DNA from 4 places in the Rothia sp. HMSC072B03 genome. Region 2 is predicted to be linked to each of the others. Evidence: riboswitches for the same ligand, from Rfam matches in the RefSeq annotation. Region 2 holds a riboswitch; each other region holds the start of a gene.
The links. A riboswitch is a leader RNA that binds a small molecule or an ion and turns the genes downstream of it on or off. The one in region 2 is predicted to bind S-adenosylmethionine.

Region 1: another riboswitch for S-adenosylmethionine. It lies ahead of HMPREF2630_RS02895 (ABC transporter ATP-binding protein); the one in region 2 lies ahead of HMPREF2630_RS01350 (bifunctional o-acetylhomoserine/o-acetylserine sulfhydrylase).
Region 3: another riboswitch for S-adenosylmethionine. It lies ahead of HMPREF2630_RS02585 (methylenetetrahydrofolate reductase); the one in region 2 lies ahead of HMPREF2630_RS01350 (bifunctional o-acetylhomoserine/o-acetylserine sulfhydrylase).
Region 4: another riboswitch for S-adenosylmethionine. It lies ahead of HMPREF2630_RS02880 (AMP-binding protein); the one in region 2 lies ahead of HMPREF2630_RS01350 (bifunctional o-acetylhomoserine/o-acetylserine sulfhydrylase).

What each region holds. Positions count from the first base shown of each region.
Region 1 covers NZ_KV797968.1:146,785-154,456, reverse strand. The annotation lists gene HMPREF2630_RS02920 (DUF2218 domain-containing protein) at 1-71, opposite strand, end outside; gene HMPREF2630_RS02915 (NCS2 family permease) at 462-1,928, shown strand; gene HMPREF2630_RS02910 (NCS2 family permease) at 2,248-3,696, shown strand; gene HMPREF2630_RS02905 (YchJ family protein) at 3,834-4,262, opposite strand; gene HMPREF2630_RS02900 (LLM class flavin-dependent oxidoreductase) at 4,384-5,811, opposite strand; SAM riboswitch class IV at 5,929-6,037, opposite strand; SAM riboswitch class I at 6,213-6,309, shown strand; gene HMPREF2630_RS02895 (ABC transporter ATP-binding protein) at 6,315-7,154, shown strand; gene HMPREF2630_RS02890 (aliphatic sulfonate ABC transporter substrate-binding protein) at 7,273-7,672, shown strand, end outside.
Region 2 covers NZ_KV797964.1:191,002-198,673, reverse strand. The annotation lists gene HMPREF2630_RS01355 (homoserine O-acetyltransferase MetX) at 1-334, opposite strand, end outside; gene HMPREF2630_RS01350 (bifunctional o-acetylhomoserine/o-acetylserine sulfhydrylase) at 515-1,861, opposite strand; SAM riboswitch class IV at 1,967-2,079, opposite strand; gene HMPREF2630_RS01345 (ABC transporter ATP-binding protein) at 2,416-3,402, shown strand; gene HMPREF2630_RS01340 (ABC transporter permease) at 3,399-4,259, shown strand; gene HMPREF2630_RS01335 (ABC transporter) at 4,261-5,091, shown strand; gene rsgA (ribosome small subunit-dependent GTPase A) at 5,193-6,395, shown strand; gene HMPREF2630_RS01325 (S9 family peptidase) at 6,614-7,672, shown strand, end outside.
Region 3 covers NZ_KV797968.1:62,518-70,189, forward strand. The annotation lists gene metE (5-methyltetrahydropteroyltriglutamate--homocysteine S-methyltransferase) at 1-2,225, opposite strand, end outside; gene HMPREF2630_RS02585 (methylenetetrahydrofolate reductase) at 2,373-3,278, opposite strand; SAM riboswitch class I at 3,396-3,512, opposite strand; gene HMPREF2630_RS02595 (ABC transporter ATP-binding protein) at 3,861-5,621, shown strand; gene HMPREF2630_RS02600 (aldo/keto reductase) at 5,658-6,659, shown strand; gene HMPREF2630_RS02605 (sugar porter family MFS transporter) at 6,885-7,672, shown strand, end outside.
Region 4 covers NZ_KV797968.1:138,643-146,314, forward strand. The annotation lists gene HMPREF2630_RS02855 (DHA2 family efflux MFS transporter permease subunit) at 1-306, shown strand, start outside; gene HMPREF2630_RS02860 (hypothetical protein) at 672-893, shown strand; gene HMPREF2630_RS02865 (DUF1269 domain-containing protein) at 943-1,551, opposite strand; gene HMPREF2630_RS02870 (hypothetical protein) at 1,727-2,599, opposite strand; gene HMPREF2630_RS02875 (zinc metalloprotease) at 2,893-3,981, shown strand; gene HMPREF2630_RS02880 (AMP-binding protein) at 4,123-6,261, opposite strand; SAM riboswitch class I at 6,266-6,383, opposite strand; gene HMPREF2630_RS02885 (ABC transporter permease) at 6,654-7,481, opposite strand; gene HMPREF2630_RS02890 (aliphatic sulfonate ABC transporter substrate-binding protein) at 7,481-7,672, opposite strand, start outside.

The DNA.
Region 1 (7,672 bases), on a different contig from region 2:
GCGGCGGGGTAGTTCTCGGCAGGCTGGTTTTCAGCGGGGACTGCAGTGTTTTCCTGCGGGGTTTCAGTCACGGTGGACTCCTTCTCATCTATGCCAGAAAAGGCTCACCACACGGAACCCTGCATCCGGCGACACGTTATTTCACTTCGAATATAACAGGGAGTTAGGGTTCACTAACCTAATAATTCGTCGATGTTCGCGCAGGGGCGAGAGATAACTACCTCTATGACGCATCCTCCCTCGACAACCTCGCAGGCGCCGTGAGAAGGGCTCCAAGGGCGGTTCCAACGGCTGAAAACTACCTGAAAGTTTGCTGAACTAGCGAAGAAAATACCTTTAACCGTAAAATATCGTGGTAACAACAGCGTCACATCCCCACTTTGCGGGACGTGACGCTTTTCTTATGCGGGCTCGGAACCCCGGCGCCCGCCCCTACTAAGAGTATCTACGGATTTTCACGAATGTCTTCTGAGAACACCGCGGCTCCCCAGAACCCCAAGGCAGAAGCCAAGGGCGCACTGGACCGTTACTTCAAGATCAGCGAACGTGGCTCCACCCTCGGCGCAGAATTCCGAGGCGGCCTCGCCACCTTCTTCGCGATGAGCTACATCGTCGTGCTGAACCCCCTCATCATCGGCCTCGGCAAGGACGCATCCGGCAACACGCTCGGCGTGCCGCAGGTCGCCGCAATGACCGCACTGGTCGCAGGTGTCATGACCATCCTCATGGGCGTCGTCGCCAAGCAGCCCTTCGCCATGGCCGCAGGCCTCGGCGTGAACGCGCTGCTGGCAACCACCATCGCCTCCACCCCCGGACTGACCTGGCCCGCCATCATGGGTCTGGTCGTCTGGGCGGGTGTGCTGATGACCATCCTCGTGCTGACCGGCTTCCGCACCGCGGTGTTCAACGCGGTCCCCGAATCGCTCAAGGTCGCAATCGTCGTCGGTATCGGTTTCTTCATCGCCTTCATCGGCCTCGTTAACGCGGGTATCATCCGCCGCATGCCCGATGCCGCCGGCACCACCGTGCCCGTCTCCTTCGGAGTGAGCGGCCACCTGCTCGGCTGGCCCACCCTGGTCTTCCTCTTCGGCCTGTTCCTCACCATTGCGCTGTTCATTCGCAACGTGAAGGGTGCAATCCTCTACGGCGTGGTTGCCTCCACCGCCCTCTCCATCATCCTGGAGCAGGTCGTGCCCTCCGGCAGCGTTCAGACCTCCCCCACCGGTTGGTCCCTGAACGTCCCCGTTTGGGATTCCAGCACCAGCAAGCTGCCCGACTTCTCGCTGTTCGGTTCCGCTGACCTGTTCAGCGCCTTCGGCACCCTCGGCGGCATGGCAGCCGTTCTGCTGATCTTCACCATCCTGATTTCCGCCTTCTTCGACGCAATGGGCACCTCCGTCGGTCTCGCAACCGAGGCAGGCACCATCAAGGACGGCCAGATCGAGAACGTCGACAAGGTCCTGCTCGTGGACGCCCTCGGCTCCGTAGCCGGCGGTGGCACCTCCTCTTCCTCGAGCCAGATTTTCGTGGAGTCCGCAACCGGTATCGGCGCGGGCGCACGCACCGGCTTCGCAAATATCGTCACCGGCGTGCTGTTCCTCGTCGCGATCTTCCTGACCCCCCTGGTCACCATCGTGCCCTTCGAAGCTGTTGCACCCGCAATGGTGTTCGTCGGCTTCCTGATGATTCGCCAGGCAGTGAACATCGAGTGGACCGACTGGGGCCTGGGTATCCCCGCGTTCATGACCATCATCTTCATGCCTCTGTCCTACTCCATCGCGGACGGTATCGGCGCAGGCTTCCTGTCCTACGTCTTCATCCGCCTGGTGCAGGGCCGCGGCAAGGAAGTTCACTGGCTCATGTACGTGGTTTCCGCAGTGTTCCTCATCTTCTTCGCTAACGGCCTGATTACCGGCTGGATGCACTAAACACATCGGATGCCCGCCTCCGCACATGGAGGCGGGCACCGGCAGGGCGGGGTACCGGCACCTTCGAGTGTCGGCGCCCCGCCCTGGGCTATTCTCCCCTCTGCCCCGGTTGCCGATTCTGGCTATTTAGCTGGGGCCGGGAAACACCGCATCACCGACTGAACCGCCGCGCACAACGCGTTTCAACGGCACGAGCCGCTCGGCGGCGCCTACAATGGTTGAACCATTGTGACGCCCGGTTATGAGCCTAGCCCGCGAGCTTCGCCCGCGAAACCGGCGGCGCAACAGTACACACCGAACAACATCAACGGATCCTTACATGTCTGAACCTCAGAAGGCGGCCGCACCCACCGGTGCGCTCGACCGCTACTTCAAGATTTCCGAGCGAGGCTCCTCCATCGCCGCAGAATTCCGCGGCGGCCTCGCCGCATTCTTCGCCATGAGCTACATCGTGGTGCTGAACCCCCTCGTCATCGGTACCGGTGCCGACGCCTCCGAACGCACCCTCGGCATCGCCCCCGTCGCCGCCGTCACCGCCCTCGTTGCCGGCGTCATGACCATCCTCATGGGTGTTATCGCCAAGCAGCCTTTCGCCATGGCGGCTGGCCTGGGCGTGAATGCACTGCTCGCCTCCACCATTGCCACCACCCCGAACCTGACCTGGGCAGACATCATGGGCCTGGTCGTTCTCGCCGGTCTGATTATGACCGTTCTGGTGCTCACCGGCTTCCGTACCGCGGTGTTTGAGGCGGTCCCCGAATCGCTCAAGACCGCGATTGTGGTCGGTATCGGTTTCTTCATTTCCTTTATCGGTCTGGTCGACTCCGGTATTATCCGCCGCATGCCTGACGCAGCTGGCACCACCGTTCCGGTGAGCCTCGGCGCGGGCGGTCACCTGCTCGGCTGGCCCACCCTCGTCTTCCTCTTCGGCCTGTTCTTCACCATCGCCCTGTTCATCCGTAACGTGAAGGGCGCAATCCTGTGGGGTGTGCTCGCCTCCACCGCACTCTCCATCATCTTGGAGGCCACTATCCCCTCCGGCAGGGTGAAGGATGCCCCCACCGGTTGGTCCCTGAACGTGCCCTCCCTGGCTGACCTGAAGTTCACCACCCCGAACTTCTCCCTCATCGGTTCCGCTGACCTGTTCGGCGCGTTCACCCATATCGGTCCGCTGGCTGCTTCGCTGCTGGTGTTCACCATTCTGCTCTCCGTGTTCTTCGACGCGATGGGCGTTTCGGTGGGTCTTGCCGCAGAGGCTGGCACCATGAAGGACGGCAAGGTTGAGGACATCGACAAGGTCCTGCTCGTGGACGCTTTCGGTTCCGTTGTCGGTGGTGGCGCGTCCGGTTCGGCGAACCAGATTTTCGTGGAGTCCGCTACCGGTATTGGTGCGGGTGCACGCACCGGCTTTGCGAACATTGTGACCGGTGTGCTGTTCCTGCTGGCGATTTTCATTTCGCCGCTGGTCACCATCGTTCCTTTCGAGGCGGTTGCTCCGGCGCTGGTCGTGGTCGGCTTCCTGATGATCCGCCAGGCCGTGAATATTGACTGGACTGACTGGGGTCTGGGCATCCCGGCGTTCCTGACCATTATTTTCATGCCGCTGTCGTACTCGATTGCGAACGGTATTGGTGCCGGCTTCGTGGCGTACACTTTCATTCGCCTGGTGCAGGGCCGCGGCAAGGACGTGCACTGGCTGATGTACCTGGTCTCCGCAGTGTTCGTGATCTACTTCGGCATGGGCATCATTAACGGCTGGACCCACTAAGTCCGCTAACTCCCGATAATCGCCTCTTTGAGGGGCATATACGAAGAATGGCAGAATCGTTCCGTTTTCGGAATGATTCTGCCATTTCTTCTATGCCCGCACTCTGCACGAGACAGGGGCAGGGAAAGTTACGAGATTTAGTGGACGTCTCCATCCACGTAGAACCAGGCGCCGCCCACCTTCTCAAAGCGCGACAGCTCGTGCATGCTGCCCTTCACCCGCTCCTCCACAGGGGTGCCCGGCACCGAACGGTAATACGCAACGAACTCCACCGTGCCGGAGGCGTCAAAGGGGCCGCCCGAAGAGCCCAGAATATCCAGGCGGTACCAGCGGATACCGTCCTCCAGCCCCAGGGTGCCCGGGCGGGTACTCGGATGCCAGCTCGCCAGCAGATACGCCGCATCGCCAGTCGCAAACGCGGTAAAACGCGAGCGCATCAGTTGCTCCGGCGCGGGGGCGGTCAGTGTTCCGGAGGCGGCAAACTCGCCCAGGAACCTGCCGCAGCAGGCGCCGTACACCTCGCCGCTCGAGCAGGGGCAGCGGTCGTCATGATTCAGTTCAGTCATGCCAACCAGTATAAAGAAACGCCCGCCTTGCCGGGGATGCAAATCCTCCAGCAGAACGGGCGTTCTTGTTTTCAATCGTTAAGTTTGAGCGAACCTACACGGTACGCTTCAGCGACAACGCTTATTCAGCGATTGCGCGAGCCGGGGTGTCAGCAGCCGAAGGCTTACCCACGTATGCGCCGCGGTACTTAGCAGCCGGGTGGGAGTCAGCAACCTTGGTGTGGCCCTTGCCGAAGATGTTCTCGCGCAGGGTGTTGCCCTCGTACTCGGTGCGGTAGCGGCCGCGCTTCTGCAGCTCGGGAACAACGTACTCGATGAAGTCCTCGAAGGAACCTGGGGAGACGTGGTACGCCAGGTTGATGCCGTCCAGGCCGCCCTCGTCGATCCAGCGCTCCAGCTCGTCAGCAACCTGAACCGGGTCACCAACAATGACCTCGCCCATGCCGCCGAGGGTGGTGTGCTCAGCGATGTCCTTGCGGGTCCACTTCTTGTCCTTCGCCTGCAGGGTGAAGGGGGTCAGGAAGGACTGAATCGACTCGGTCTGCACATAGTTCAGGACCTCGTCCTCGTCGAACTGGGACAGGTCAACACCGGACCAGCCGCCGACAATAGCCTGTGCAGAGTCGAGGTTCACGTACTTCTTGTACTCCTCGTACTTTGCCTTTGCCTTCTCTTCGGTCTCATCCACGATGACCGAGAGCATTGCCAGGATCTTCACGTCGTCGCGGCTACGGCCCTGCTCCTCGGCAGCGGCGCGAATACGGTCGGTCACAACGCGGGTCAGGTCCGGGCGCAGGGCGCTGATGAACACAGCCTCAGCGTGCTTACCGGAGAACTTCTGGCCGCGGCTGGATGCGCCAGCCTGGAAGATCACGGGGGTGCGCTGCGGGCTCGGCTCGGTCAGGGAGATGCCGGGCACGGAGAAGTACTTGCCCTTGTGGCCAATCGGGTGAACCTTGGAGGGGTCAGCGTAGATGCCGCGCTCGCGGTCCTTGACGACTGCGCCGTCTTCCCAGGAGCCTTCCCACAGCTTGTAGCAGACGTCCAGGAACTCGTCAGCGATATCGTAGCGCTCGTCGTGCGGAATCTGGGTGGGCAGGCCCTGGTTCTCAGCAGCCGACGGCAGGTAAGAAGTCACCACGTTGAAGCCGACGCGGCCCTCAGTGAGGTGGTCGAGGGAGGCGTAGCGACGAGCCAGGGTGTAGGGCTGCTCAAAAGTAGCGGCAGCGGTCACGCCGAAGCCGAGGTGCTCGGTCACGGCAGCCATTGCAGAAATCTGGGTTGCGGGGTCATTCACGGGAACCTGAGCGGCACCCTCAATGGCGGGAGCGGCAGAGTTCTTGTACACGTCGTAGATGCCGACCACGTCAGCGATGAACACGGCGTCAAACAGGCCGCGCTCAAGGGTCTTAGCCAGGTCAGTCCAGTACTTGATGGTGTTGTACTCGGTTGCGCGGGAGCGCGGGTGACGCCAGAGGTCGAAGCTCTGGTGACCGATGCAGGTCATCTCGAATGCGTTAACTACGATGCGCTTCTTCTGCTCAGCCATCGATTTTCCTTTCGCGAATGATCGGGGGGGACGATCGGGTTAGTGCCCTGCACCCCGCGCGCCGCCTCCTTCTTGCCTTCTGCGTTCGGTGGTGGCCTTCGTGCAGGTGGCGCGTTCGCGCCGTACTTGCCTCTTTTCGTTGAGGCCAGATCATCATCTGGGGCACCCCGCTACGGGAGAGGGTTGCCGCCCGGCCAGCCAGAGCTTAGCGCCGGGACTCATGATCTCGTGGTTTGAGTGTACGGGGCGCGCGGGATGGAGAGCACGTTTGTGACGAAAAAATCTTTTTGTGACGCGGGACCGAAATATTTCGTGATAAATGCGAAATATACGGTCATAGAAATTCATACGCGCCCGTCGGGTTGATTGAGGCGTGGCACAGCCCATAGGGTGAGTAGAGCAAACCATCCAGAGCGACCGAGAGACCTGGCTCCACGACGTCGCAGCAACCGATAGCGGTTTCCCCACCGCCGGTGCTAACGCCAGGAACGATGGAAGTGACTATGACACTCAACAGTGCAGTAACTCCCGGCGCATCCGAATCCTCAGCGAACCGGCACGCCGTATCCAGTGCCGCAGTGCCCCTCGTCTTCGATGCCGTTGGCCAGTCCTTTGCTGTACCCGGCGGAACCCACGAGGTTCTGCGCGAGGTCACCTTCACCGCCGAACCCGGCGAAATTATCTCGGTGATTGGCTCCTCGGGATGCGGCAAGTCCACTCTCCTGCGCGCCGCGGCCGGCCTGAACCGCATCACCGCAGGCACCGTGCGCATCGGCGAGAAGGCTGTGACCGGGCTCGACCCCCGCGTGGCCATTGGTTTTCAGGAGCCGCGCCTGCTCCCCTGGCGCACCGTCGCCGACAACGTGGCGCTCGGCCTGCCGCAGGGCACCAAGAAGGCCGAGGGCGAGGCGACCGTGACCCGCCTGCTGAGCCTGGTCGGCCTGAGCGAGTACGCCGACCACCGCCCAAAGGAAATTTCGGGCGGCATGGCGCAGCGCGTCTCCCTGGCCCGAGCGCTCGCCCGCACCCCCGGCGTGCTGCTGCTCGACGAGCCCTTCGGAGCCCTCGACGCGCTGACCCGCATCAACATGCAGGACCTGCTGCTGGACGTGCACCGTCAGGATCCGACCACGATCCTGCTGGTCACCCACGATGTGGAGGAGGCGCTCTACCTCTCCGACCGGGTCATCGTGCTCGGCAAGGACACCCCGGAGAGCCCCGCGACCATTCAGCGCATCGTGACCGTTGACCGTGCCCACCCCCGCGACCGCGCGGATGCAGAAATCACCGCGTTGCGTAGCGAACTGCTCGCCGAGCTCGGCGTGGAGGAAGCCGCGGCCTAAGCCGCCCCACCCCTCTCGGTATTAGCGCTGTCCAGGGCATATATCCGGTTGGCTATATTCTGCGGGCCGCGCTCCCCATCTCATCACATCATCATCTTCAGAAGCGAAAAGAACCATCATGACTTTCTCCCCGTCTCGCCGTACCGCCCTCAAGTCCCTGGCCGCAGCCGCCGCCTTCGCAACCCTGCTCAGCGGTTGCGCCGGTGAGGGTTCCGGCTCCTCCAACGCCTCCGGTGCGGCCGGCGGCGGCAAGGACACCGTGACCATTGACTACGCCACCTACAACCCGCTCTCGCTGATTATCCGCAAGAAGGGCTGGCTCGAGACCGCCCTGTCCGCCGAGGGCAAGAAGGTTGAGTGGGTCAAGTCCGCCGGCTCGAACAAGGCCAACGAGGCGCTGCGCAGCGGCAACATCGACGTCGGCTCCACCGCGGGCTCGGCGGCGCTGCTGGCCCGCGCGAACGGCTCCCCCATCAAGGTCATCAGCCTCTACTCGCAGCCCGAGTGGTCGGCGCTCG
Region 2 (7,672 bases):
CCACGATGCCCTCCCACCAGCCGTCGGATTCGATAGCGCGGATGAGGGGCGCGGGCATGTCCGGGGTGGGCACGCCGCGGGAGACATGCGTGTCGCCGGTGAGTGCGTGCAGGATGAGGATGGCGTTATCGCCGGTCTCGTTGAGGGTACCCCAGGTTTCGTAACCGATGGTCACCTGCGGCAGGGTGATGCCGGATTCAAGTTCAAAGTCACCGATGGCCAGCTGACGCAGGTAGCCCTGCGCCTCGGGATGCTCGGTGCGGGTGCCGGCCACGGGAATGGGGGCGGTCACGGGCTGGGTAGTACAGGTTTCGGGGGTGGTCTGAGCGGTCATGGGTCCCTCCGGTGGGTTGTGCAGAGCTGTCCGCGTCGCGGCGGTAAGAACGCGTCGGCCAGTTAGGGGCGGCGGGTCAGAAACGGCAAAGATAACGGATGCGGGGTACTCCCCCGCGGACGGGCTGAGGGGTGCCGGGCGGCGCCTCCTCGGCTCGTCCACGAGGGCGGGCCGCCGCGTTTAGGAGAGGGTGTCGAAGCCCAGCTGCAGGTCGGCGAGAATATCGTCGATGTTCTCAATACCAACTGCCAGGCGGACGAAGTTCGGGTACACGCCAATCTTCTCCAGCTCCTCGGCGGACAGCTGGGAGTGGGTGGTGGAGGCCGGGTGAATCACGAGCGAGCGCACGTCACCGATGTTCGCCACGTTGGAGTGCAGCTTCAGGGCGTCCACGAAGTCGCGGGTCTGTTCCAGGGTTGCGTCCTTGAGGGTGAAACCGACGACCGCACCGGGGCCCTTGGGTAGGTACTTCTGGGCACGCTCGTACCAGGGGGAGGATTCCAGGCCGGCCCAGATGACGCGGTCAACCAGCGGGTTGGCTTCGAGCCAACGGGCGACCTTGGTGGCGTTCTCGATGTGGCGCTCGATGCGCAGGGAGAGGGTCTCCAGGCCGATGCCGATGTTGAAGGCGTTGGTCGGGGAGATTGCGGCGCCGGTGTCGCGCAGCAGGGAGACGCGGGCCTTCAGAATGTAGGAGAGGTTCGCACCGAAGGCGGAGTCCTTACCCAGATCGCGTGCGTAGACTAGGCCGTGGTAGCCGGGGGCGGGCTGGTTGAACTTGGGGAACTTCTCGGGGTCTGCACCGTAGTCGAAGTTACCGGAGTCAACGATTACGCCACCGATGGAGGTGCCGTGGCCGCCCAGGTACTTGGTGGCGGAGTGGACGACTACGTCTGCGCCGTGCTCGATGGGGCGCAGCAGGTAGGGGGTGGGTACGGTGTTGTCCAGGATCAGGGGCACGCCGTTTTCGTGCGCAATCTTGGCGATGGGCTCAATGTCGAGCACGTCGTTGCGGGGGTTAGGCACGGACTCGCCGTAGAACAGCTTGGTGTTGGGGCGAACCGCGGCGCGCCATGCGTCCAGGTCGTCCGGGTCCTCAACGAAGGTGGTTTCGATGCCGAGGTCGGCGAGGGTGTACTTGAGCAGGTTGTAGGTGCCGCCGTATATGGAGGGCGAGGCGACCACGTGGTCACCGGCGCCGGCAATGTTCAGGATTGCGTAGGTGATAGCTGCCTGACCGGAGGCCAGCAGCAGCGCGCCAACGCCACCTTCCAGGGAAGCGATGCGGTTTTCGATAGCTTCCTGGGTGGGGTTGTTCATGCGGGTGTAAATGGGTCCCAGCTCGGCGAGAGCGAAGCGGTTTGCGGCCTGCTCTGCACTGTCAAAGACGAAGGAAGTGGTCTGGTAGATGGGTAGTGCCCGAGCTCCCGTTGCGGCATCCGGTGCCTGTCCCGCGTGAATCTGGCGGGTTTCGAACTTCCAACCGGCGGGGTTGGCGGGAGTCGGGACGGTAGTGTTGTTGCTCATGCGTGGCTCTCCTAAGGGGATAGTTAGGGGGCCGCATGCCGATTGGTACAGGAATCGTCGTTGAGTTGTCCTGTCACGATTGATGTACCGAATTCGGTCACATCGGTCCCGCGCTTGCGTCACGCTTGTGCGTGCCGCCCGGTCTTCACCCAGGGCACCCCACCGCGGAGGAGGGTTGCCGGCCAGCTAGCTGGGGCTTGTCGCTGGCGCTCTTGACCTGTCATTAGGGTGTCATAATCGGTTGCGCGGGGTCAAGAGTTTTAGGGGTGCGCGGCACTTTAAGACGCTTCATTGCAAACATGACGTTTTTTAACGTCTGTAACAAAAACCTGCCTGCAACAAAACGTTGGTGACGATGCCGGGGCAATCCGAGGGCTAGGCAATCGAGATGCGGAGGCGCCCCCACATAGTAACTCCCATCACTTTTACCTGGGGTTTTCGGTACACTGGGACTACACATACACTCACGCAGGGCGCGGCTCACTACGCCGTTTATCCTGCCCAGCATCCCTCCGGTACAGGGGCCAGAGGGCCATACCCGAAGGTTACCTACCATGTCTCTCGTTCTCGATGCGGCACAGCTTAGCCGCATCTTTGGCACAGGCGAACGCGCCTTCACCGCCGTCGACCGCGTGTCCCTTCGCATCAGCTCCGGCGAGATCCACGCCCTCCTCGGCCCCAACGGCGCGGGCAAAACAACCACCGTGCAGATGTGCTCAACCCTGCTCACCCCCACCAGCGGCACCCTCACCGTGAACGGCATCAACGCCATCGCCCACCCGCAGCGGGCACGCCGTCACGTGGGTCTCGCACTCGGCGGGGATAGCGGCTTCTACCCGCGCGCCAGCGCCCGCGACAACCTGCTCTTCTTCGCCGATGTTGCGGGGGTTTCCGGGCGGAGCCGGCGGCGCGAGGTGGACCACGCCCTAGCCCGCGTGGAACTCACCGATGCGGCGGCGCGACCCTTTCAAGAGTTTTCCCGCGGCATGAAGCAGCGCCTGCACATCGCTCGCGCGCTGCTCGGCTCCCCCGCCCTGCTCCTGCTGGACGAGCCGACCAACGGGCTCGACCCCGATATCGCCCTGACCGTGCGAACCCTCATCCGCTCCCTCGCGGAAGACGGCGCCGCCGTTCTGCTGACGAGCCACCTGCTCGGCGAAATCGAGGACCTGGCGCACACCATCACCGTGTTAGGCGCCGGTTCCGTCGCCGTGAGCGGCAGCCTCGAAGACATCGCCGCGCACGCCGGCATTGCCGCCACGACCGTGGTACAGGTCGAGGCCACCGCCACCGAGGGGCTTGATACGCTCCGCGGGCTCCTCGGCGATAAGGCTGCGGTGCTCTTCGCCCCGCGCGGTTCCGGCTGGGAGCTGACCCTCTACTGGCACGGCGAGCGCGCCACGTTCGAGGCGGGAGAGGCTCACCGCATCCTGGCGGAGGGGCTCGCCGCCTCGAACATTGGAGCGAGGACCGAGCCGTACACGCGCCCGGCAACCCTGGAGGAGGCATACCTGGCGATGGCGGAGGGGCTCAAGCGATGAACGTGAAGACGCGACGCTCGGAAGAGTCCCAACAGCAGGACCGGCAGTACGACCTGTGGCAGGAGTGCGCCCGCCAGCTGCGGCTCATGGGATTTAGCCTGCGCCAGTTCCTGACGGTCCCGTACTTTATTCAGCTGCTTATCAGCACGGTGCTCGGGTCGGTCATCCTCCAGGCACTCGCCGTGCGCGCGGCGGCGCAGAGCTCCGAGGGTCACTCCGTTGACCCGACCCTCGCGTGGACCCGCGCGGGCATCGTGGGTATGTGGTCGGTCTGCATCGTGTCTGCGGGCATCATCAATTTTGAGCGCTTCCGCGGGACCCTCGTGTACCTGTGTTCCGGGTCCATTTCTCCGGTGCGGGTGCTGGCGGCTATCGTTTCGAGCGCCTCCATCGTGGGTCTGGCGGCCCTACCCCTATCGTGGGCGGTTTGGGCTCTTGTGACGCTTAACCCGCAGGTCACGGACTTTTCTGCGCTCTGGCCGCGCTATGTTCTGGGCGTTCCCCTGTTGTGGCTTGCCTGCCTGTCGGTTACGTTCATGATTGCGGTGTTTTTCGTGGCGACGCCAAACGCTATCGCCTACGAGGAGCTGCTCCTCGTGCCGGTATTTATTCTCTCCGGGGTTCTATTCACGATGGTTGAGGCGCCCGCCTGGCTGGATGCTGTAGGCACGCTCATTCCCCTGCAGGCGCCGGTGCACCTGCTACTTGGGCGCACCCCCATGAACACCCCGGCGGATGCGCTCCTGCCCGTTGCGCAGACGCTCGCCGTGAGCCTCGCTTGGGCGTTGTGCGCCTTCCTCTTTGCCCGGAAGGCTCTCGCCTCCGCCCGTCGTCGCGGCACCCTGGGGGCGATGTAGCGTGCGTGTTCTCTCTACTGATTCCCTGCCCGGGGTGGTGCGTCGGGCTCTGTCTACCGCCTCTATCGGCTGGTCGTCATCGATTACCTTCGCAACCCTCGGAACGGCCATCACTACCCTGGTGCTCGTGCCGGGCCTCAACGTGCTTTTTACGGTGCTTTTGGGCGCCGACCTCGCCGCGAACGATACGGTGCGCATCGGCTGCGCGACCGCCCTGATTGCCACCCTCAGCTCGGTGGCCGCCGGCATCGTCGCGCGCGTCGCCACCGACCGGTGGATCGGCGTCTTCGAGTACGTGTGCACGGCACGAGCGGTGGATGCAGGCTACTGGCTGGGTGCGGCGGCGGTGCCCGCGTTGCTGGCATCCGTGACGGGCCTGAGCAACGTGGGTATCGTGTGGTTGCTCTCCCTCACGGCACCCTCTACCGGGGCGGGTTCCGGGCTTCTGCTTGGAGCCATCGCGCTGATGCCGGTTGCGGTTCTGGGCGGGGTCTGCCTGGGCATTTTTGCCGCCGGGCTGGGCCTGTACCTGTCGGATCCGTACACGGGGTCCAATTTTCTGTCGATTATTCTGCCGGTCAGCGCGGGCGTGATCGTTCCGGTGAGCACCTACCCCGCATGGCTTGCGTGGCTGTGTTCCTGGGTTCCCGGCTCCCGGCTGGTGCAGGCTCTAGATACCTCTGGCGGTATTGTAAGCGGCGCCGCACCGGATCTGTTCGCGCTCCTGGCGGTAGACACGGCACTGGCGGGACTCTACGCCGCGGCGGGGTTGGGGCTTACGCTCCTCGCCGCCCGCCGCATCCGCGCCGGTGCCCGCGCCTCGCTGCTATAAGGCGCGTACCCGAGATAAAAAGAACGAACCTTTTAAGTGCCCGTGCCCGCTACCCGGGTGCTGCAAACAACCGGGCGCCGCAACCAAGAAAGACCACTCCCGTGACTACTCCTCCCGCCGTGTACACGCTCGAGGCCCTCGGCTTCGACCCCTCCTGGCAGGGCGCGGCAATTCGCGCCGCGTTCACCCTCGACGGTACTCTCGAGGATTTCACCCTCGCCCGCGTCAGCGCCGTGCACCGCACCCGCTGCGAGCTACTGACCTGCGAGCGGGGCGAGCTCGTGAAGCTCTCCGCTCCCCTGCGTCCGGTCGAAAACGACTACGGCGGAGAGGAATACCCCGTCGTGGGTGACTGGGTGCTCGCCCAGCCCATCCCCGGAACCGGCGGTGAAACCCACCCCGCAGAGCATAAGCCCCTCGCGATTCTGCCCCGGCGAAGCTACCTCACCCGCCCCAGCGCCACCCGAGAATCCGCGGATCAGCCCGTCGCCGCCAACGTGGATATGCTCTGCATCGTTGAGCCGTGCTTCCCCGAGCCGTCCATCGGGCGCATTGAACGCTACACCGCCCTGGCGCACGCCTCCGGGGTGCAGGTCGCGCTGATTCTCACCAAGGGTGACCTGGTGACGGCCGAACAGCTCGCCGGCTACGAGGAATCCCTCGCGGGCGGCGTGGATGCGGTGCTCGCCGTCTGCACGGACAACGGCTACGACCCCGCTCCAGTGGCGGAGCTCGTCGCCGGACGCACCGCCGCGTTCCTGGGCCGTAGCGGTGCCGGTAAATCAACCCTGGTCAACGCCCTGCTCAACCCGGGAGCCGACCCCCGCGAGGCCAGCTCAGAAAACCGGGTGCAGGCCACCTCCGCGGTTCGCGGCACTGACGGCAAGGGGCGCCACACCACCACCAGCCGCCAGATGATTGTTCTGCCCGGTGAGGCAGACTCCGGTGCAGAATCTTCGGCAGGCACGGTGCTCATTGACACCCCGGGCGTGCGAGCGCTAGCCGCCACGAGCGATAGCGCCGCGATTGACGAAACCTTCGAGGACGTCTCCAGTTACGCTTCCACCTGCCGGTACAGCGACTGTTCCCACGGCTCCGAACCCGGATGCGCGGTGCAGCAGGCCCTCGCCGACGGCATCCTCGACCCCGAACGCTTCGAACGCTACCGCAGGATGATGGCCGAATCCGCGCGCCTGCGCCTGCGCTCCCAGGAACGCGAGTACCGGCAGAGCAACCGCGCCTTCACGAAGGCGAACAAGGCGGGCCGCCGCACCCTCATGTCCATTAAGGGGCGCTCCAACTAGCCGCTGGGCGCGCCCGTTCCGGCGGGGCTTCCACAGGCTGAGCCGGGCGACCCCGCACAAGCCGCAATATAGTAGCCTGCCTCACTCTTCGATACACTAGAACTAGGCGTGCCCACAGTCCCCCCGCGCACCCTCACCGCCACCCGGCGGCACAGGAACGCGGGCACAGACGGCACACACCATTCACAAACCCATAACTCAATGAAAGAGGTGGCAGCATGGCTGAACAGAACCTCACCCCGCCCGTACCGAAGAAGGTCGAGCACCGCCGCGAACACCACGGCGACGTCTTCATCGACCCCTACGAATGGCTCCGCGACAAGGAAAGCGAAGAGGTCCTCGACTACCTCAAGGCAGAAGCCGAGTACACCGAAGCCGTCACCGCAGACCAGCAGCCCCTCCGCGAGTCCATCTTCAACGAGATTAAGGACCGCACCCTCCTCGCCGATCTGACCGTTCCGAACCGCATCGGCGCCTGGTGGTACTACAGCCGCATGGTGCCCGGCGGCCAGTACCCCGTCTTCTACCGCTACCCCGCCCTCAACGAGGGCGACGAGGTGGTGCGCTACACCCCGCCGACCGTCAAGCCCGGCGAGCCGCTCGAGGGCGAAATCGTCATCCTGGACTGCAACGAGTACGCCAAGGATATGGAGTTCTTCTCCCTCGGCAGCTTCCAGCCCTCCCGCAGCGGCAAGTTGCTGAGCATCTCCGTGGACGAGAAGGGCGACGAACGCTACGAGCAGCGCTTCCTCAACATGGAAACCGGCTCCTTCCTCGAGGACACCATCCCCAACATTGCGGCGGGCTCCTTCTTCATCAACCACGCCGAGCAGCTCATCTACCTCGTCCCCGACGACTCCTGGCGCCCCTGGCGCGTGTACGTGCACGACGTCGGCCAGGGCACCGAAGACCACCTCATCTACGAGGAACCGGACAACACCATGTGGCTCGGCGCCGCCATGAGCTCCGACCGTTCCTCCGTAGTGCTCACCAGCTCCAACTCCGAATACACGGAGGTGCGCCTCATCCCCACCCGCGAACCCAAGGGCGAGCCGACCCTGCTCATCCCCAAGAGCGCAGGCATCGAATACTACGCCGAGCCGCTCAACATTGCCGGCGAGCAGCACCTGCTGATTCAGCACGACTACAATGCGTTGAACTCCGAGCTGGTCCTCGCAGACATGCCGCGCGAAGGTGAAAGCCTCGAAGAGTACGCGCAGCGTTGGGTGCCGGTCATCCGCCACAGCGAGCACGTGCGCCTGGAGGGCTTCACCTTC
Region 3 (7,672 bases), on a different contig from region 2:
CACAGGTCGGCAATGGTGCCGTAGCCAATCGCAGCCTTCAGCAGGGACTCAATCTCCTCCTGCGAGGGAACACGCGGGGAGTGGATGTCCCACACGCCCGGGCCCAGACCGGAAACGAAGGTCTCCGGAATGTCAGCCAGCAGCTCCATGTGCGAGCGGGCGGCCTCGATGCTGGTCACGTCAGCGTTCAGAGCGTTAATCGAGTCGATAATCTCGTTGAACTCCGAGTAGCACAGGTGGGTGTGAATCTGGGTGGAGTCCTTCACGCCGCTGGTTGCCAGGCGGAAGGAGTTCACCGACCAGTCCAGGTACTGCGGCTGCTCGTCGCGGCGCAGGGGCAGCAGCTCGCGCAGAGCCGGCTCATCCACCTGAATGATGCGGATGCCTGCCTCTTCCAGGTCGGCAATCTCGTCGGCCAGTGCCAGAGCCACCTGGTTAGCGGTCTCGCGGCGCGGCTGGTCGTCACGCACGAAGGACCACGCCAGAATCGTCACGGGGCCGGTGAGCATACCCTTGACCGGCTTCTCGCTCAGCGACTGTGCGTGGGAGCTCCACGGCACGGTGAACGCCTCACCGCGCAGGCCCTCGCCGTGACGCTTCACGTCACCGAACAGGATCGAGGGGCGGGTGCAACGCGAACCGTAGGACTGAACCCAGCCGTGGCGGGTGGTTGCGAAGCCGTCGAAGTTCTCGGCGAAGTACTGAACCATGTCGTTACGCTCGGCTTCACCGTGAACCAGCACGTCCAGGCCCAGCTCCTCCTGCAGCTTGATGACCGAGGCAATCTCGTCACGCAAGAAGCCGTTCAGCTCCTCGGCGGAAATCTTGCCCGCACGAGCCTCCGCACGGCGGCGGCGAATCTCAGCGGTCTGGGGGAAGGAACCGATGGTGGTGGTCGGCAGCTTCGGCAGGTTCAGGTCAGCCTGAGCCGCATGGCGAACGTCAATGGTCGGACGGTCGAAGTCCTCGGCGGTCACAGCTGCGGCGCGGGCACGAATCTCGTCGTTGTGCTTGCGCGGGTCGGCGGCGAAGCGAGCCAGCGCCTCGTCAGCAGCCTTCAGCTCGGGCTCAACAGCGGCCTCACCCTCGGCCAGGCCACGAGCCAGCAGTGCAATCTCGGCGACCTTCTGGTCGGCGAAGGCCAGGCCGTCCACGGGAACCTCGGCGGGGTCTTCCAGAGCCAGGTCGTGCGGCACGTGCTGCAGGGAGGTCGAAGAAGCCACCGACACGGCACCCTCGGATGCGCCGGGCAGCGCCTCCAGGGTCTTCAGGGCGGCGCGAACGTCGGCACGCCACACGTTGCGGCCGTTCACAACACCGGCAACCAGGTGCACGCCGGCGGCAGAAACAGACTCAAGCTCAGCCTTCGAGTACACGCCGTGCACCAGGTCAAGGTGCAGCGCCTCAATACCGGTACCCAGCAGCGCCGGCAGGTTCTCACGCAGGGAACCGTAGGGGCTAGTCACCAGAATCTGCGGGCGCTTCTCGCCTGCAGCCAGGGCACGGTAGGTGCGCTCAGCAAGCTCGGCAACCTTCGCGTTGTCGGCACGGTCCACGGTCAGGCCCGGCTCGTCCAACTGAACCCACTCAACACCGCGCTCAGCCAGCTGCTCCAGCACCTGAGCGTACGCTGCAACGAACTCGTCCAGGCGGTCGATGGGTGCGAAGTCCTCGGCGGAACCCTGCTCGGCCTTAGCGCCCAGCAGCAGGGTCAGCGGGCCAACAATCTGCGGACGAACCTTCACGCCAGCCTGCTTTGCGACCTCGAGCTGCTCGTCAATAGCCTCAAGGTTCAGCTTAATCTCGGTGCCGGCACCAATTTCGGGCACCAGGTAGTGGTAGTTGGTGTCGAACCACTTGGTCATCTCCAGCGGAGGCAGGGTCTCGGTACCGCGCGCCAGGGCGAAGTAGCCGGGCAGATCCAGCAGGCCGCGTGCATCCTTAGCCTCGGCCAGACGCTCGGGAACCAGGGTGAACAGGCGAACAACGTCGAGCACCTGGTCGTAGTAGGAGAAGGTCGCCGGAATCGAGTAGTCGTCAGCCTTCAGGCCCGCGGCGGTCACGCGCTCAAAGTAGGTGCGCTGCACGTCAGCGGCGGTATCCTGCAGCTCCTGCAGGGTGGCCTTGCCCTTCCAGAAAGCCTCCTGAGCCTTCTTCAGCTCGCGGAAGCGGCCCACGCGGGGGTAACCAACAATAGTTGCGGCGGGGAAAGCAACGTTAGACATAGTGCATATTCCTTTACTGGGGATAGAAATGGGAGAATCAGCGGGCCCTGCCAGCCCCGTCGATGGGGCCGAGATCCGCGGGACGCTCCCGGGGTACTTTGGGGGAAACTTGGGTGGCGCATCCGCGCCGGGCGGAGCGGGTCGCGTTTAGGCGAATTCCAGCTCGCTCAGGGGCTGGGAGAAACGGTTGCTGTATCGGGGCAGGTCCAGCTGGTCCAGAACGTCCAGCACCGCGGCATGCTCGTTGAAGGTGAAGAAGTGCAGGCCCGGTGCGCCCGCATCCATCACGGCGCGGCACTGGTTCAGTGCGTAGTCCACGCCGATGCGGTGCAGCTCTGCGCTGCTGGTTGCCGTCTCCAGGGCGTACGCAAGATCCGCCGGAACCGACATGCCCGCCATCTGGCAGAGGTTCTGCAGGCGCTTCAGGGAGGTCACCGGCATGATGCCCGGAATAATCGGGATGTCCACACCCGCCAGGCGAGCCGAATCGACCAGGGCACTGTAGCGCTCATCCTCGAAGAACACCTGGGTGATAGCGAAATCCGCGCCGGCACGCTGCTTCGACAGCAGAATCTCAATATCCTGCAGCAGGGATGCGGACTCGGGGTGCTTCTGCGGGTACGCCGCCACACCGATGGACACCTTACCCGCCGCCAGGTGGGCGAAATCTTCACGTTCCACGCGGCGAATCAGCTCGACCAGGTAGCGGGCGAAGGGAAGCTCCGAAACCTGACCTTCCTGCACGTCACCGCGCAGCGCCAGGAAACCGCGCACGCCCAGACCCAGAATCAGGCGGACCGCACGCTCCAGCTCGTGCACCGAGTGGCCCGCACAAATCAGGTGTGCCAGGGGGGTGAGGGAGGTTTCGTGCACCAGGTAGTCGAGCAGCGCCAGCGTCTTCTGACGGCGCTTCGCGTCACCGGAATAGGTGACCGAAACGTAGTCGGGGTTGGTACCCTCAAGCTCCGCAATGGTGCGAATCAGCGACTCACAGCTTGCGTGTGAGCGCGGAGGGAACAGCTCAAAAGAAAGAGCCGGGTGAACTGTCGTCATAACCATCCTTCGTGTTCACCCGATAGATACGCACCGTAAGGGTGCGCGAATTCTTCTGCAGGATGCGCGCCACCGGTTTGCGGGTGCGCATCATCAAGGGGTGCCGAAGGGTATTCTTCTCTATCGGTTCTGGCGGGAGCACCTTGTCCGCACCCTGCACCGTGACGGTGGGGGATACTGGCGAGGTTGCTGCGACGTCGACGAGCCAGATCTCTCGGTCGCTCTTGATAGATAACGCCTTCACTGTACCGGGCGTTTTGGAGGGTGCGCAAGAATTTCGGGGAATGATGGCCCAATATGTCGAGAGATGACGAGTCACCGAAATATGAACTTAATATGACCGACTATGACGAAGGGTGGCTGGGGGCGTTGCGGGTAGGGCTGTCGGCTGACCCCTGAATGCCTGAAAATATCACAGATATATCTGCTTAATATTCTTGGACACGCACGAATATGTGTGTTTTATATTTCATTGAAGAGTAGAGTTGGTTAGTGAGGCACGGGTAGTGTTTCAATGTCCGCTCATCGAGGAGTTTCAGGGCTCAAAGATGAGTTCAATATGACTTTGTGAGCGTGGTGAGAATGAAAAAGCTATTTTCTTCTATACTCTGGTCCTTCCGCCTAGCAGGGAAAACCTGTCCCACAACCCTGGTGAGCGTCGCCCTATCGCTAGCCGTCATTGCCTGCATTCCCTTGAGTCAGTCCCTGCTGATTGGTAATACAGTATCAGCCTTGAGTGGTTCAAATGGTGGTGCGGCCTGGATTTATATCGTTGCTCTTGCCCTTGTTGTCGGAATTAATATCATTGCTAAACGCTGGGTCATAAGTAACATGCTCATCCTCAAATCAAAGGTGAACTATCGGGTTCACTGCATGTTAAATAACAGGTTATCTACATTTCCGTTATCTGATATAGGTAGCACAAAATCACAGGAAGATATACGTGCTGCTAGAGAGGCAATATCGAAACAGGAATTGCAGGTTCACACCATGTCAGTTATGACACTGGTGAGTGCCTTCGCAATGGTGTTACTTCTCTGTCTTAATATCGCGAACGTCAGCATTGTGGCAGCAATTTTTGCGGCACTGTGTTCACTACCCCTATCTATTGCAATGGTGATTCTCGCTAAACGTGATTACGCTATATACACCCTAATGTACGAGGACTATCGGGTAGAGAACTACTATCTAGACAATCTGATGGCTCAAAGTCGCGCCCAAGAACTTCACCTCATGAGAGCCTCCCGATTTTTCTCGCAACGCGTAGCGTCCTGGCGACGCCGGGCGGCCGGTAGGGAATTGAGCCTTGAAAGTGTTAGAGGAATCATCTCCATAGTTGCAGGGCTACTCTGCTCTGTCTTACTTTTTGCGTCCCTGTACTTCCTTGTGGATTCAGGAGCCGATATATCGTATGTGGCCGGATCGCTGATTGGAATCATCGCCTGTGTTAACGCGACCCAAGAGGTGGGATATTCATTCGGCCAGATTATTAATGGAGCATTATCTGTTCAGCAATTCCGAAGGGTATGCGACTCTGATACTTACGACCATGCTTCCGAGATAAAAACTTCTAACCCTAACCATGAAAATATTTCAAAAATTATATGCAAAGATGTATCCGTTCAGTATGAGGGCGCGTCGTCTTTTGCGCTTAAAGATATTAATCTTGAGCTGATGAATAATCAAATGATTGCAGTAGTTGGTGCCTCGGGCGCGGGAAAAACAACGCTAATAAATGCAATTCTTGGAATTACACCAATTGCCCAGGGGAGCATAACGTATAAGGGTGCTTCTTCTGAGAGTAAATACAACATGTTGGCAAATGTTGGTTTGGTGAGTCAAGACTACGGCCGTTATGAACTGACTGTGCGTGAAAATCTTCTTCTGGGTTTGCCGCAGGAGGCTGTTGAGCGTCTTGGTGATGCTGATTTGTGGTCGGCTTTGTCGGTGGCTTGTGCTGATGATTTTGTGCGTGGTCTTGAGGGTGGTTTGGATGCTCAGTTGGGTGAGTCGTTTGGTGGTGTTGGTCTTTCGGGTGGTCAGTGGCAGCGTTTGGCGTTGGCGCGTGTGGTTCTTCGGGATGCGCCGGTGTGGGTGTTGGATGAGCCGACCAGTGCTGTGGATGCTGAGACTGAGGAGGAGATTTTTGCTCGGTTGAAGGTGGCTGCTGTTGGGCGTTTGGTGGTGTTGGTGTCTCATCGTGCGTGGACGTTGCGTGGTGTTGATTCTGTGGTGGTGTTGGATGGTGGGTGTGTGGTGGAACAAGGAACCTACCAAGACCTAACGACCGACCCCACATCACGCTTCAGAAAGCTCTTTGCCTCCCAACTGGAGGAGAAATAACCTCCTAGCATACCCGCACAACGTAGAGTTAAAAGCATGGAACGTATTGAATCTCCCCTCTACCGCAGGCTCGGCAACTCCGGCCTCGTCGTACCCAGCGTCGGCATCGGCTGCAACAACCTCGGCCGCCCCGGCACCCCCACCCGCACCCAAGAAGGTACCAACGAAGTCATCGCCGCCGCAGTCGACGCCGGCATCAGCTTCTTCGACATCGCCGACCTCTACGGCGCCGAACCCGGCCTCTCAGAAACCATGTTCGGCACCGCCCTCACCCAGCTCGGCCTCGACCGCGACGAACTGACCATCGTCACCAAATTCGGTCTGCCCGTCGGCGACCTCAACGGCAACGACCGCAACGCCCGCGGATCCCGCCGCTACATCATGCGCGCCGTCGAAGGGTCCCTCCGCCGCCTCGGCACCGACTACATCGACCTGTACTTCTACCACAGCCCCGACCCCAACACCCCCATCGAAGAAACCCTCAGCGCCCTCGACCAGCTCGTACGCGACGGTAAGGTCCGCTACCTGGGCCACTCCAACTTCTCCGGCTGGCAGCTCGCCCACGCCGAACACTGCGCCCATGAACTCGGCACCGAACGGTTCATCGTCGCTGAAAACCACTACAACCTGCTCGACCGCCGCGCAGAACTCGAAATCCTGCCCGCCGCACGGCATTTCGGCATGGGTGTGCTGCCGTACTTCCCGCTCGCTAATGGCCTGCTGACCGGCAAGTACCGCCGCGACAACATTCCCGCCGGTTCGCGCCTGTCCCACTCCAAGAAGAACGTGCTCGACGCCGCCAACTGGGACCAGCTCGAAGCCTTCCACAGCTTCTGCACCGAACGCGGCATCACCGAGGTGCAGGCGGCGTTCTCCTGGCTCGCGCAGCAGCCGCCGGTCACCTCCGTCATTGCCGGTGCGACCAGCGCCGAGCAGGTGCGCGCCAACGCACAGGCGGCATGCCTGCGCTTCGACGCTGAGGACCTCGCCGCCCTGGACGCCATCTTCCCGGCACCCGAGAAGATCGCGCTGTTCTAGAGGTGGGCTCCCTCTCGAAGGGCAGCCAAACGGTCGCACATGGCCGCCGTAAAAATATGTCGAAAAATGTGCGCGATGAGAAATAAATATCACCCGCCGAACGTTTTCGCTAGGATTAGGTGAGGTGCGTCTAACCTGACGCACCTCACCTCGCCTATATACCCACCCCTGCCGCCTGGAAGCAGTCCGGCAGGACCACCCGCCACCGGCACATCAAAGGACACCATGAGCGCACAGAGCACCGCCTCCACCCTGCCCCCTCTGGGCACAGGGAAGCACAGCCGCTACCTCGGCATCATTGCACTCATCGCCACCTTCGGCGGACTCCTCTTCGGCTACGACACCGGAGTGATCAACGGCGCGCTCGAACCCATGAGCCGCGAACTCGGCATGGACTCCACCGCCCAGGGCTGGGTCACCGGATCGCTCGCCTTTGCCGCCGCTATCGGTGCGCTCGGATGCGGCCGCATCTCTGACCGGTTCGGCCGCCGAACCACCATCATTGGGCTCTCCACCATCTTCTTCATTGGTGCCCTGACCTGCGTGTTCGCACCCAACGTCGCCGTACTCATCACCGGACGCACCCTGCTCGGCCTGGCGGTCGGCGGCGCCTCCGCCGTGGTGCCCGTGTTCCTCGCAGAGCTCGCACCCTACGAAATTCGCGGCTCCCTCTCCGGCCGCAATGAGCTCATGGTCGTGGGCGGTCAGCTTGCCGCGTTCATCGTGAACGCCCTCATCGGCAACGTATGGGGCGAGCACGACGGCGTGTGGCGCTGGATGTTCGCCATCTGCACCCTGCCCGCCATCGGCCTGTTCGTCGGCATGCTGCGTGTACCCGAGTCGCCGCGCTGGCTGTTGCGCGTCGGCAAGTGTGAGCAGGCGCTTGAGGTGATGAAGCGCATCCGCTCCACCGAGCGTGCCGAAGCTGAAATTGCCGACATTGAACGCACCCTGCAGGCGGAGGTGGCAACCTCTCAGAACAATGCGGCGGGTAAGGACAGTGCGGGCGTGCG
Region 4 (7,672 bases), on a different contig from region 2:
GGATCGGCTGCGATTACGACCATCATGGCTTCTGCGATTACCTCGCACCTGTCCGCGTTGGGCCCGGCTGCCGCAGCGGGCGGTGGCTCTCACGACGGTGCTGCTGGAGGCGTGCTTCCGCAGATTCTACGTGAACCCTACGCGGTGGCAATGGCTGATTCCATGATGCTACCCCTGGTCGCCGCGGCGGTGGGCGCGGTCGTGTGTCTGTTCTACGCCTCCATGAAGACCTCCGAGGCGAGGGGCACCGCACAGAACGCTGCACGGAACACTGAGGCAGAGCCTGAGTCAGAAAACACTAAATAGAAGGCTTATCAAAACGTTTTACGTCATAAACGGTGCATAACCTGAGATACGGTGCGAATACCGGGACAAACTAGATGCACTCTGTGTATGATGAGGCGGGTCACCGTCGAACAGAAGAGAACCAAGAACGGCTCCTTTTCCTCCATCGGAGGGTTCGGCAGTGACCCGCTGTCTTTTAAATGCCGCGCTCACTCGCGGCACGCCGACTGCATATCGGCGGCAGCGACACACATATGACCACTAAACCACGCGGTAGCCGCCTGACACTTCTACTCATCATAGAACCGGACCCGTACAACCCATACCGTGCGCAATGCCAGATGATGCAACCTCCCGCGTGGTCAAGATACGAAGAGAGATACTTTATGGCTTTCTCCCTGTCCCCCCGCCTGGTGCGTACCGCGCTCGCTTCGGCGGCCCTGCTGGTACTCGGCACGGTCGCGGCGCCCGCGGCTAACGCCTACAACCCCGACATCGACGGCGACGGCATCCCCAACACCTGGGAGATGAAGGGCTACGACGCCGACGGCGACGGCAAAATCGACGTGGACTACCCCGGCATGGGCGCCAACCCGCTGAAAAAATAGGCTATCTACCAGAAGTAGATAGCCTATTTTTTATGAGATGCTTGGGTGCTTACGCTTTCAATTTGTCAAACTTTGCTTTGACATTCGCCTTGAATTCTTCAAGCTTAGCCTTGCGTTCGGCTTTACGTTCAGCCTTCATCTGTGCACGCGCCTGGTTGTAGAGGTCTTCTTGGACTTGCAGAGCTGCTTCGATTTCGGCTACGACGGTTGCTACATCCCAACGCACGATTTGGGTGTCGTACTTGGTGAAGTAAGCATCGATGACTGCTTCGTTGTCTTCTTGCACCAAGGCAACAACGGCTGTTTCACCGTTAGTCAATTTTTGAGAAACAACGTCAATCAGGCCAGCTTCTGCCGTATCAACGGTAGCACCAGCAACCAAACCATTGAGGCTACCAATACCATAACCAAACAAGACGCCGATAGGACCACCCAAAAGCCCGATAACTGCACCGAGCAAGCCACCTTTTAGGGTTGCATCCGTCGTTGAATCTTCAAAATCATAGCGTTCTTTTTCAACGATATGACCGTTTTCATTTTTGACCAGGGCGATTTGAGCAACCTTGGTCGTCTGAGTTTGGCGGAAAGCCTTCAAATCTGCAAAGGACTGATAAGCTTCGCTTTCGGTGTTAAAGACTGAAATTACTAGGTTTTCCATAGTTGGTACCTCGTTCCTAAAGACTATATATACATTGTAATACAGTTCTCTTTTTTGGGAACTACTTTTTGCGACAATTTACCTCGGCGGCAGCCGATAGGCTGAGCCCGAAAGCAAAGGGGCCCGGCATCCAATATGGATGCCGGGCCCCTTTCTGCCTACTGTGGCGGCCGCGCTATCGGGTAATGGTTGCGGAGGCGCTTGCACCCGCCAGATCCCGGTAGGTGTACTCGCCGTCATCGGTCAGCTGCATCGCAACGGTGCCGCTGGTGAGCTGAACGGTCGTGGTCAGGGTGTAGCTGGAGGTCACCTCGGTGAAGTACACCGGAACCTGCGAGGCCAGCACCTGTGCGTAGCGCACGGGGCCGTTGGCGGTCGCGGTCAGGAAGTCCGAGGTGCGGATATCCAGCACGCCGGTCCAGGTGTTGCCCTCGATGACCGGCTCGTAGAACTTCGCCGCGTAGGCCACGCCGTTGAAGGCGCTCACTGCCGGGTTATTGGTCTTGGCGCCGCCCTCGCTCTTGGCCAGCGCGGCCACCTCGGCGTCGTTGTCGGTGTCCCACAGCAGCGGCGCGGTGACGTCTTCGGCGGTGGGGAAAGTGAACTCGAAGGTCACCTGCAGGTGCGCCGAGCCGTACAGGTAGGTGCTGCCCTGGAACTCGCCCTTGGAATTGATGGGGGCGGAAATCCACAGGCCGGCACCGCCGTACAGGCCCGCACCGACGCTACCGCCGGGGGTGAAGGTGCCGCCGCCTGCGCTCTTCGGGCTCGTGGAGGTTGCGGTCACGTTGGGCACCTGCACGGTGTAGGAGTCCAGACCGTAGCGGGTGTCGAAATCGTTGGAGGGGTTGGAGTTGAAGGCCTGGGTGAAGACACCGAACTGCAGGGTCGGGGTCTCCGGCACGTCGGTGGAGGCCGCGTAGGCGGGTACGGTTGCGGCGGTTGCGACGACCGGCGCGCTCCAGAGAGCACCCTTGACGAGGGAGCGGCGGTTTACGCCGCGCTTGCCGGAAGCGGGGGTGCTGTGACTGGTCTGCTGTTGAGACATGTAATTATTCTTTCTTCCACGGGTGAATACGGTGATGCACGTGATACGAATTACTGATACTGTAGTGTAATTCAGCTCAACTTCAAAATTGTCTCAACTTTAAAGCAGGTTTTCTGCAATCTTCGGCTAAAGCTCACGAAGTGATGCGGCGGTAGCTCACGAGGCGCCCCGCCGGCCTGCAAACGACTCGCTACCCGCACGGGTGCGAACACCGAAGAACGAACACTGCCGTCCATCCCGCGTGCCCGTCACGGGTATCGCATCCTCACACCATCACATCAAAGGACAGATTCATGGCCTCTCTGAAGCGCGCACGTATCGCGTTTGCCTCCCTGGCGGTCCTCTGCCTGGGCGCGGTCGCCGCCCCGGCAGCCAACGCCTACAACCCCGACATCGACGGTGACGGCATCCCCAACACCTGGGAGATGAAGGGCTACGACGCCGATGGCGACGGCAAGGTCGACGTCGACTTCCCCGCACTGGGCGCCGACCCCAACCACAAGGACATCTTCGTCGAGATGGACTACATGCCCGGCCTGCTCCCCAGCGAAGAGGAGCTGGACCGCATCACCAAGATTTACGCCGACCTGCCCATGCGCAACCCCGACGGCACCACCGGCGTGAACATTCACCTGGACGCCGGTAGCGCCCGCAGCGCCAAGTACAACCTCGGCGGCGGCAACGAAATCACCCACCAGGAGCTCGACAGCGAGTTCAACGCACTCAACAGGATTAAGGCCTCCGAAGGTAAGTTCAACCCCGCCCGTGAAGGCACCTTCCACTACGTCATCTGGGGCGACTACTATGACAACAGCACCTCCTCCGGCATCGCTAACTTCGGTGGCCGTAACCTCATGGTCACCGTGGGCCCGCACTTCTGGGGTAAGGCAACCAGCGATATCCGCGTGGCGGTGTTCGTGCACGAGCTCGGCCACAACCTGGCGCTGAGCCACGGCGGCTGGGACGAAATCAACTACAAGCCCAACTACCTGAGCGTCATGAACTACCAGTACACCCTCACCGGCGTGCCCATGGCTGACGGTAGCCGCTACTTTGGCTACTCCACCGCCGAGTACCGCATGCTGAACGAGGCGAAGCTCTACGAGGCGCGCGGCTTCGGTCCCCGCGCGGCCGGCTTCCTGTACAAGGGCAAGCCCGCTGACGGTCCCATCGACTTCAACGGTAACGGAAAGATTGATGCCGAGCCGGTCTCGGTGGACCTGAACGGTGACGGCATGATCTCGAACCTGGGCGCGGCGAACGACCTGAAGATGATCCGCTTCCAGGCGACCGAGCACCCCGAGCTCGAGAAGGGCCCCAAGCAGATTGAGCCGAGCGGTATTACCGCCGAGTACGCTCGTTCCCTGGGCCTGATTAACTAGGCGGTCACCGGGGCGAAAGGCCTCGTCAGTACCGTTAAACAACAGGGTGCGGATACCGAATCATCGTTCGGTATCCGCACCCTTGTTATGTATCGCGACTCCTACACAAGCGCCGGGGCCGCGCCGGCAGGGGAAGGGGGTCTAGGCCGCCTCGCGCTCCTCTTCTCGCTGCACGCGGCCGGTCTCCACCAGCACCTGCGCGATGTGGCCCAGCGCCTCCTCGTTCTGCAGCGAGGAAACGTCACCCAGGGGGCGGCCCTGGTACAGCTCACCGAGCAGGCGGCGGGTAATCTTACCCGAACGGGTCTTCGGGATATCGGCAACTGCCACAACGTCCTTGGGCTTGGCAATCGGGCCGATGTGCTCACGCACGTGAGCCGTCAGAGCCGCCTTCAGCTCGTCCTCGGTCAGGGCCTTGCCCTCGTCGGTGAGCGTCACGTAAGCGACCGCCTGGTGGCCGGTCAGGTCGTCCTCCACAGGGCAGACGCCGGCCTCCACCACAGCCGGGTGGGTGACCAGGGCCGACTCAATCTCAATCGTGGACAGGCGGTGACCCGAAATGTTGATCACGTCGTCGATACGGCCGAGGATGTACACGTTGCCTTCCTCGTCTTCCTTCGCGCCGTCGCCTGCCAGGAACCAGCCGCGCTCGCCGTAGTGGCGCCAGTAGGAGTCCAGGAATCGCTGCGGGTTCTTCCACACGGTGCGGGCCATGGAGGGGCCAATCTTATCGACCACGATGAAGCCCTGCCTACCCGGCTCCACCGGGTTGCCGTGCTCATCCACCACGCGGGTGGACACGCCCGGAACGGCGCGGGTAGCGCAACCGGGCAGGGGGGTGCAGTGCGGGGTGCCCACCGGGTAGGTGCCGGCGGAGGCGAAAGCCGGGTCGTGCGGGCGCGGGGAGCACACGGTCGAACCGGTCTCGGACTGCCACCAGGTGTCGATGAAGGATGCGGTGCCGCCGCCCACGTGCTTGCGCAGCCAGCGCCACGCCTCCGGGTTGATGGACTCACCCACCGAACCGAGCAGGCGCACGGTCGAGAAGTCGTACTTGCCGGGCTCGGGGCCGTCGGGGAACGCGCCCATGAGGGAACGAATCAGGGTGGGGGCGGTGTAGTAGTTGGTCACGCCGTAGCGTTCGATGACCTCGAAGTGGCGACCGTAGTGCGGGGTGTTCGGGGTACCCTCGTAAATCACCTCGGATACGCCGTTAACCAGCGGGCCGTAGATTTCGTAGGTGTGCGCGGTCACCCAAGCGAGGTCGGCGGTGCACCAGTGAACGGTGGACTCCACCTTCTCGGGGTCGTTGACGGCCGACAGCTCGTCGGGGCGCAGCACGCCGTTCTCATCCACGTAATCCGGCAGCAGATCGTAGAGCAAAGCGTGGGTGTACGCGGTCTGCACCAGGTAGCCGCCCATCGTGTGCACCAGGCCCTTGGGCTTGCCGGTCGTGCCGGAGGTGTAGATGATGAACAGCGGATCCTCGGCGTCGTGCAGCTCGTAGGCGTGGGTGTCGGGCTGGTCGTCCACCAGGTCGTGGTACCAGACGTCGCGGCCCTCGGTCCAGGGAACCTCAGCGTGCGCTACGGGGTCGGAGGCGCTGGTGCGGTCCACCACGATGACGTGCTCGATGTTGTTCTCGCCCGAGCAGGCCTCGTCGGCGTTGACCTTCACGGGAACAACCTTGCCGCGGCGGTTCTGGCCGTCGGTGGTGACGAGCACCTTCGCACCGGTGTCCTCAACACGGAATTTCAGTGCCTCGGCGGAGAAACCGCCGAACACGAGGGAGTGGATCGCGCCAATACGCGCGCAGGCCAGGGTAAAAATAATGGTTTCGGGAATGACGGGCAGGTAGATGACCACGCGGTCACCCTTGCGCACGCCCAGGGACAGCAGACCGTTGGCGGCCTTCGCGATGCGGCGCTGCAGCTCGGCGTAGGTGATGGCCTCGCGGTCGCCGGGCTCACCCTCGAAGTAGAGGGCGACCTTGTCGCCGCGGCCCGCCTCCACGTGGCGGTCCACGCAGTTGTAGGCGACGTTGAGCTTGCCGCCCTCGAACCACTTAATCTCGGGAACAGTGAACTGCTCGATGCCCTCCTCGTCGAAGCCGAGGGACTTCGGCTTCTCGAAGCGGTGCGCGGTGTGCCAGGGCTCAGCCCAGGTGAGTCGCTGCGCCTGCTTCTCCCAGAACGCGACGCGTGCCTCGTCAGATTCGAGCGCGGGGTTCGGGGTGGGGTTCAGCGGGTCGGTGAACGAAAAGGGGGTGGGCAGTCCCATATCTCTCCCATCGGTAGCTGGCATTAGCACCCTTGCTCGCGCTGCCTACTCGTGTGTGCAGATGCGCGAGGGGGTTGCTGCGACGTCATGGAGCCAGGTCTCTCGGTCGCTCTGGATGGTTTGCCTTCTTAGTAAAGCGCGCCGCGGGTCCCGATGCAAAGGTTCCCGTCATAAAAGGCACACTGTGTAGCGCTTCGTAATATAACGACACATTAAGAACCCCGCCCCGCGCTCACTACTGTGGGGCGCGGGGCGGGGCACATCATCATCATTCAGTAGGCGACAGGTTTCCCCGCCGACTTCTTTTTCCGGCGCGTCACGATGACTGACGCGCGGACATCTCTCCTGAAAACTCAGCGCGTGCTGAGCGTTGTGTTTAGCTACCGGTGGCGCTAGTTGCTGGGGTACTTTGCCTTGACCCAGCGCTCAAACAGGCCGACGAGGGCGTCCGTAATCTTGCCCAGGATGGCCAGCGCCACGATGGCGAGTAGCAGGCGGTCGGTGCGGCCGTTGTTCTGCGAGTCGGTCAGCAGGTAACCCAGGCCCATGGAGGCGCCCAGCAGCTCGGCGGCGACCAGGAACAGCCACGCCTGAGCGAGCGCGAGGCGCAGACCCGAGATGACGGCGGGCAGAACCGCGGGAAGCTGAACCGTGGTGAACAGGCGCAGGCCCTTCAGGCCGAAGGCGCGGGCCATCTCCACGAGCTTGGGGTCCACGTGGGCGAGGGCAGCGGAAACCGTGGTGTACACGGGGAAGAACGCGCCGATGGCCACGAGGGTCACCTTCGAGTTCTCGCCGATGCCAATCCACAGCAAAAGCAGCGGGACCCACGCGAGTGAGGGGACCGCGCGCAGAGCGCCGATGGTCGGGGCGACGAACACGCGCACCGGGGCCGACAAGCCAATCAGCGATCCCAGCACCAGGCCGAGTACCGCGCCGATGCCGAAGCCAATCAGCACGCGCTGGGTCGAAATCGCGACGTGCTTGGCCAGCTCACCGCGCTGCGCCAGCTCGATACCGGCGCCCACCACACGGTCGGGGGAGGGCAGCTGGACCTGCGTGAACACGCCGTTGGTGCTCAGAATATACCAGAGCGCAATGAGCGCCAGGGGCAGGATCAGGCCCAGGTACTGCTTGCCGGCGAAGGGGTTCGAGGGAAGCTTCGGCGTCGGGAGCTTGGCCGCGCTCTCCTGCGCGGGGGCAATGGTTGCGGCGGTCATTACTTCTCCACCGCCTTGGCAATCTTCTCGACTGCGGCGCTATCAGCCTTCTTCGCGAACTGGTCGTCCACGATGCTGTTCAGGGCCTTGTCCACGTCGGACTGGGAGGGGACGTCGCCGGACTCGACCAGAATCGGGCCAACGCCCTTGAGTACCTCAACCTGCTTGGCGCCCGGAACCGGGTCGATGTC